Regions from separate parts of the Nitratireductor mangrovi genome, predicted to be linked through region 3. Evidence: predicted binding sites of a transcription regulator. Region 3 holds the regulator's gene; each other region holds the start of a gene.
The links. Region 3 encodes LexA, which represses DNA repair genes until DNA is damaged. Its sites were predicted from a motif close to TGTTCNNNNTGTGTTCNG; they were not measured.

Region 1 (2,263 bases), 150 kb from region 3:
ATGTCGGTGAAGGGTCGTGCAGTTTCCGATAGCATTGGTTTCCGTCGTCAAATGGTGGCGAGGGGCAGGGCGTGTAGCGGCGGTATGGTCGCGAGAACTCTGGCGAAGGCATCCGGATCGTGGTCGGGCGCGGCGTGTGTGGATTCGATGCAAAGGCGCGCTGCGGCAAGGCCTTCCCTGACCGCGTCGGCAAAAGGCTGGCCGCGCACCAGAGCCGACACGACCGTGCCGGCCAGCGCATCGCCGGCGCCGGTGACGTCGGCCACCCTGTCGGTGGCGGGTGGCGTGACTTCGAACACCGTGGCGTCCTCGAAAGCCACCAGCGGCGCTGAACCCGAGGTGACGACGGCCGACCTGAGCCCGGCCGCGCGCAGTGCCGCAGCGAGAGACGAGGGGTCTGCGGCTGCATCCGCGCCGGCAAGGGCTGCCGCCTCGCGACGGTTGATGAACAGGCAGGCGATCCGCCCGGCGATCCGCCGCAGCCGGGTGACTTTGGCTGGCGAAACGCCGATGGCGAAGAGTGGCGTTTCGCCGGCAAGCCCGGCAAGCCGTTCGAGTGCGGCGGCAGGCAGGTTGGCGTCGCAGAGGATGGCCTCCGCCCCGGCAAGCGCGTCACGAGTCTTGGCCCGGCGCAGTTGCTTGTCGAAGGCGAGATCGTAGAGCGCCATGTCGGCGAGGGCGGCAAGGACGTCGCCGCCGCGGTCGAGGATCGCCGTGTAGCTCGGCGTGGCGCGATCGAGAAAGATCGCCGAAAGGTCGGCAAGGCCGGCGCGCTCGATCGCCGCCGCGACGGCGTCGCCGCCCGCGTCGCCGCCCCGCGCGGACAGCAGCGCCACCCCGTGGCTCCGCCCGGCCATCGCCCGCGCCGCGTTGAAGGCTCCGCCGCCGACCTCCTCACGCATCTCGCCGGGATTGGAGGCGCCGGGCACGAAATCGCCGAGCACACGGCCACGCCGGTCGATATGCGCGCCGCCAATGGCAAGGATGGAAGGAGAAGGTGGCAAGCTCGGATCCGGCGCCCTGGAAAGCTGAAGCACTATCTACTGGCAGGCGCCGGCGCGCGCAACGCGCTCCGAATCGCCACAGGGACACATGCAGGTCGCCAGACGTTTTCAAGGGGATACATCCGGAAGCCTCGCAGGCGGAACACTTAAAGAACAACGAGCCTAACGCGTTGCATTTGCGTACCTATTTGCGGCTTGCAAAAGCAGAACAAAACATGTACAAAAATAGCGGGACGAAGAAGCGACCGGGCTTCATTGACGATCGAAGGGTAATGTATCATGGCTCAAAATTCATTGCGGCTGGTTGAGGACAATTCGGTGGACAAATCCAAGGCTCTGGATGCCGCGCTCTCGCAGATCGAGCGCGCCTTCGGCAAGGGTTCGATCATGCGGCTCGGGCGCAACGAGCAGGTGGTCGAGATCGAGACCGTGTCGACCGGATCGCTCGGCCTCGACATCGCGCTGGGTGTCGGCGGGCTGCCCAAGGGCCGCATCATCGAGATCTACGGTCCCGAAAGCTCCGGCAAGACGACGCTGGCGCTGCATACGGTGGCCGAGGCGCAGAAAAAGGGCGGCATCTGTGCTTTCGTCGACGCCGAGCACGCGCTCGACCCGGTCTATGCCCGCAAGTTGGGCGTCGATCTTGAAAACCTGCTGATCTCGCAGCCCGATACCGGCGAGCAGGCGCTTGAGATTTGCGATACGCTGGTGCGGTCCGGCGCCATCGATGTCCTGGTGGTCGATTCGGTGGCGGCGCTCACGCCGCGTGCCGAGATCGAGGGCGAAATGGGCGATTCGCTGCCCGGCCTGCAGGCGCGGCTGATGAGCCAGGCGCTCAGGAAGCTGACCGCCTCGATCTCGCGCTCCAATACCATGGTGGTGTTCATCAATCAGATCCGCATGAAGATCGGCGTCATGTTCGGTTCGCCCGAGACGACCACCGGCGGCAATGCCCTGAAATTCTATGCCTCGGTTCGCCTCGACATCCGCCGCATCGGCTCGGTCAAGGAGCGCGACGAGGTGACCGGCAACCAGACCCGGGTCAAGGTGGTCAAGAACAAGCTGGCCCCGCCCTTCAAGCAGGTCGAGTTCGACATCATGTATGGCGAGGGTGTCTCGAAGACCGGCGAACTGATCGACCTCGGCGTCAAGTCGGGCATCGTCGAGAAGTCGGGCGCCTGGTTCTCATACAATTCGCAGCGTCTCGGCCAGGGGCGCGAGAATGCCAAGCAGTTTTTGCGCGACAATCCCGAACTGGC
Region 2 (2,263 bases), 2.4 Mb from region 3:
TGAAAGCTTTCGCCGGGATCGAGTGCGCCTCCGGGCGTCGCCCAGAAGGAAAACCCTGCCTGCGGACCGGAGCGGTAGACGAAGCGGAACAGGAGCAGCCGGTCGTCCGGTCCGATGACGAACAGCCGAGCCGCGGGCCGGGGGCGGCGGAGCGTCGTCATGCCACGCTTTCTTCGATCTTCTCCATGTCCTCGTCAGACAGGCCGAAATGGTGGCCGAGTTCGTGGATCAGCACATGGGTGACGATGTCGCCCAGCGTTTCCTCGTTTTCGGCCCAGTAGTCGAGGATCGCCCGCCGGTAGAGCGTGATGCGGTTCGGTCCCTCGCCGGTCGCCGGGTTCCAGCGTTCGGCGATGCCGCGGCCCTCGAACAGCCCGAGAAGATCGAACGGCGTCTCCAGCGACAGGTCGTCCATGATGTCTTCGGTCGGAAATTCGGCGATCTGGATGACGATCTCGCCGGTCAGCTGGCGGAATGTCTCCGGCAGATGGGCATAGGCTTCCAGCGCCAGTAGCTCCAGTTCGTCCATCGACGGCGAGAGCTGGTCGTGCCAGGCGCGGGTCGAATATATGCGTGCCATTTCCTGTTCCTTTGGCGGCCATATAGCCTTTTGCGCCGGCGCTTTCGAGGGGAACGCGCCTTCGCGCGCCGGGTGCAGGGGTCGCGGACCGGCACGGCAAGGAATAAATTCTCCTCCAGGCTGCTTGACTCTTGGTTCGGGCTCTGGAATCCATAAGAACATAACAGGAACAAATGTACGGAAGTTCAGGCCATGGCGACGTCCGCCGCGGCGCGCGAGGTCGTTTTTGCCTTGCGCAGCGAGATTGCGAGGATCGAAGGCGTCCTTCCGGAGAGGCTGGCGGCGCCCGAAGACGGCCTTGTCCTGCGCCATGGCCCCGCCGCCCGGCGCGCGGCTACAAGCATGCCGGCCTTTGTGCGAACCGGCGTGCCCGGCTTCGATGCGGCTCTGGGCGAGGGGTTGCCGCGGGCGTCCCTGACCGAATTTCATGGAACTGAAACGCGCAATGCCGGTGCGGTGGCGGGTTTCGTCCTCTGCCTTGCCGGACTTTTGCGCAATGCCGGTCCTGCCGCGGGATCGGGCGCGGTGTGCTGGATCGGCACGGAGGATATCTTCCGGGAAGCGGGTCTGCCCTATCTCCCCGGCCTGCGGCGCCCTTTCGGGTTCGCACCCGACGGCCTCATGGTCTGCGCCCCCAACGATCCCAGGGATGCGCTCTGGATTGCCGAAGAGGCCACACGCCAGCAGGCTTTCGCGGCCATCATCCTGGAGATGCGCGGCCACCCGGCGCGTCTCGACCTGACCGCGACCAGGCGCCTTCACCGCCGGGCGCAGGCGGCAAGTCGCCCTGTCTTCCTGATCCGCGAGGCTGCCGGCGCGGCACCGACGGCAGCGCCCGTCCGCCTTGCCGTTTCGCCCGCGCCGGCCGCGCTGCGTTCGACACTGGCGGGACCGCTGGCGGGCTCGATCGGCCATGCGGCCTTTGCCGTCACCGTCACCAAAAGCCGAACCGCCCATGCCGGACGGTTCATCCTGGAGTGGAGCCCCGATGACATCCGTTTCCGCGAAATCCGGCCAGAGGATACTGGCGCTCTGGTTCCCACATCTGGCCACCGACAGGATCATCCGGCAAAGACAGGGACGGTCATGGCGCTGCGGCCCGCAGACCCGGCGCATGCCGCTTCTGGTCAGCCATCGCGAAAACAACACCCAGCGCATCGCAGCGCTTGACGAGCATGCCGAAGCACGCGGCCTGAAGCGGGGCATCGGCATTGCCGATGCCCGCGCCATGCATCCCGATGTCGAGATTGTCGAGGAGGCGCCACAGGCCGACCGCCGCCTGCTGGAAAGCCTTGCCGACTGGTGTGACCGCTATACGCCGCTCGTCGCGCTTGAAGGCAGCGACGGCCTGTTCCTCGACATCACCGGCTGCGTCCATCTCTTCGGCAATGAGAAACGTATGCTGGAGGATGTTCTGGCGCGTCTTTTCCAGCAGGGCTTCGACGTGCGTGCCGGGCTCGGGTCGAACCCCGGCATGGCCTGGGCGGCGGCGCGCTTCCTGGACCGGGGGATCGTCACGCCCGGCGAGGAAACCGGGGCCATGGCGCCGCTCCCGCTGGCCGCGCTGCGCATCGAGCCTGCGACCCGGGCGAGCCTGGAGAGCGTCGGGCTCAGGACCGTGGGCGCCATCATGACCGCGCCGCGCGCACCGCTTGTCCGCCGCTTCGGCGCCACGCTCGTGAC
Region 3 (2,263 bases):
CTCGAAGGGCCGGCATTGCGGGTGATGGGGCAGGGGATATCGGCCATGGTGGCGATAGCCGACTGGGTCGCCGAACGCACGCCGTTCGACGCAGTTGGAGCGATCTCACCGGCTGCTCTGCTGTGGCTGACGGCCGCCCTGATCGTGGCCACCGTTGCCACGACGCGGCTGCGCTTGATCGCAGTCCCATTGGCCGTCGCCGGACTGGCGGCGATGCTGGCGGGCCGGCATCCTGATCTGCTTGTTTCTGAGGATGGCAAGCTGCTGGCCCTGGCGCGGTCGGATGGCGGGTTGGCGGTCAGCAGGTCGCGACCCAACGGCTTCACGGTCGGCATCTGGCAGAAGGCGCTGGCGTCGGAGCGGCTGGTGAAGCCCGAAACCTCCAAGGATGCCGAAGCATCCTCGCTGTTGGGAGCCGCAGATGGTTCTGGCGACGCTTTCATCTGCGCGGACGACACCTGCATCGCGCGCCATGCCGGCGGGGCCGTCATCGTTCAGTCCGCCACTGCCGAGACCGCTGCGCCGTTCTGCGCGATAGCCGCAATCATCATTATCGAGGATGCGACGGCAAAAGATCCGTGCGGCGACAGCAAGGTGCTGGTGGTGACGGCACGCGACCTGGCGCGGCGCGGCAGCTTGGCCGTCCACTTCGACGCCGGTACGAACCAAGCGAGCGCGGAATTCGCCATTTCGGAGCCGTTTCGCCCATGGCACGACCACCGGCGCTTCTCACGCGAGGCGCGCGGCCTGCCGCCCTACCGAAGGGGCGAGGACTGACGAGCGACGGCAGCCAGCGGGTCAGTAGCGGCGGATGAGACCGACGAGCCGGCCCTGAACCTTGACCCGGTCGGGCCCGAAGATGCGGGTTTCGTAGGCCGGGTTGGCAGCCTCGAGCGCGATCGAGGCGCCCTTGCGGCGGAAGCGCTTCAACGTTGCCTCCTCATCGTCGACCAGGGCGACGACGATGTCGCCGGGATTGGCGGTGCCGATGCTGCGGATGATGACCGTATCGCCGTCGAGAATGCCGGCTTCGATCATCGAATCGCCCTTGACCTCGAGCGCGAAATGCTCGCCGCCGGAAAGCATTTCCGGCGGCACGGCGACCGAATGGGTCTGATGCTGGATGGCGTCGATCGGCACGCCGGCGGCGATGCGCCCCATGACCGGCACCGAGACCGAGGCCGCGTCGTCGTCATTGCCCGACGGCGGCGGGGCCGCGGGTTTCGGCTTGCCACCCTCGATCACGCTTGGCGAGAACTTGCGCGGCGCGCCAAGTCCCGGCGCGATGGAATCGGGAAGCCGTATCACTTCGAGCGCCCTGGCGCGGTTGGGCAACCGGCGAATGAATCCGCGCTCCTCCAGAGCGGTGATCAGCCGGTGAATGCCGGACTTGGAGGCAAGGTCGAGCGCCTCCTTCATCTCGTCGAAGGAGGGCGGAATGCCGGTCTCCTTCAGACGCTCATGAATGAAGAGCAGGAGTTCGTGTTGCTTCCGCGTCAGCATTCGGGCCCCCAAGGGAATCGTTCATAAACAAAACCAGAACAAACACTATCTGTTCCAGTCTTGTTCCGCAACCATTTAAATTTTAGTGAATGCGTTTACGCTTTGTTCAGCGTAACATCAGCAACGCGGAGGGCGCGCCGGCCTGAGCCGCCGGCGCGTGCGGCGGGCGGACGATCAGGGCGTTGGCGTCGGCCAGCACCCTGAGCATAGAGGAATCCTGGATCGGCGAGGGCCGCGCCACGAGCCGGCCGCCTTCCCTCACCGCGATGGCGCGCAGATAGTCCTGCCTGAGATCGTTGGCGGGAAGATCGGCGCCGATAAAACCGGGGACCGGTCCGTCGGGCGCCGGGCGGCCTGCGAGCCGGGCAATCAGCGGTTTGAGGAAGACGTGCGAGCAGACGAGGCTTGCGACCGGGTTGCCGGGCAGGCCGAGCACGTGGCGACCGCCGAGCATGCCCGCCATCAGCGGCTTGCCGGGCCGCATGGCGATCTTCCAGAAATCGATCGCCGCGCCATGCGCCCTTAGCGCCTGCTGGACAAGGTCGTGGTCGCCCACCGAGGCGCCGCCTATGGTGACGATGATGTCGGCGTCGGCATCGACGGCGCGGGCAAGGGCGGCCTCGATCGCCTCGTCGCGGTCGGCGGCAATGCCGAGGTCGAGCACGCGGGCGCCGGCCTCCCGCGCGATCGCGGCCACGCCATACATGTTGGAAGCGACGATCTGGCCGGGGCCGACTTCGCTGCCGGGCGGAACCAGTTC

Region 1: a site for LexA is predicted at 1,143-1,160, ahead of recA (recombinase RecA). Genes of this name have one in related genera too.
Region 2: a site for LexA is predicted at 735-752, ahead of FQ775_RS24035 (ImuA family protein). Genes of this name have one in related genera too.

Annotation. Positions count from the first base shown of each region.
Region 1 covers NZ_CP042301.2:1,267,350-1,269,612, forward strand. The annotation lists gene FQ775_RS06195 (pseudouridine-5'-phosphate glycosidase) at 1-35, opposite strand, end outside; gene FQ775_RS06200 (carbohydrate kinase family protein) at 48-1,004, opposite strand; gene recA (recombinase RecA) at 1,284-2,263, shown strand, end outside.
Region 2 covers NZ_CP042301.2:3,830,251-3,832,513, forward strand. The annotation lists gene FQ775_RS18795 (NUDIX hydrolase) at 1-161, opposite strand, end outside; gene FQ775_RS18800 (metallopeptidase family protein) at 158-580, opposite strand; gene FQ775_RS24035 (ImuA family protein) at 773-1,750, shown strand; gene FQ775_RS18805 (Y-family DNA polymerase) at 1,695-2,263, shown strand, end outside.
Region 3 covers NZ_CP042301.2:1,421,086-1,423,348, forward strand. The annotation lists gene FQ775_RS06975 (ComEC/Rec2 family competence protein) at 1-777, shown strand, start outside; gene lexA (transcriptional repressor LexA) at 799-1,503, opposite strand; gene FQ775_RS06985 (molybdopterin molybdotransferase MoeA) at 1,610-2,263, opposite strand, start outside.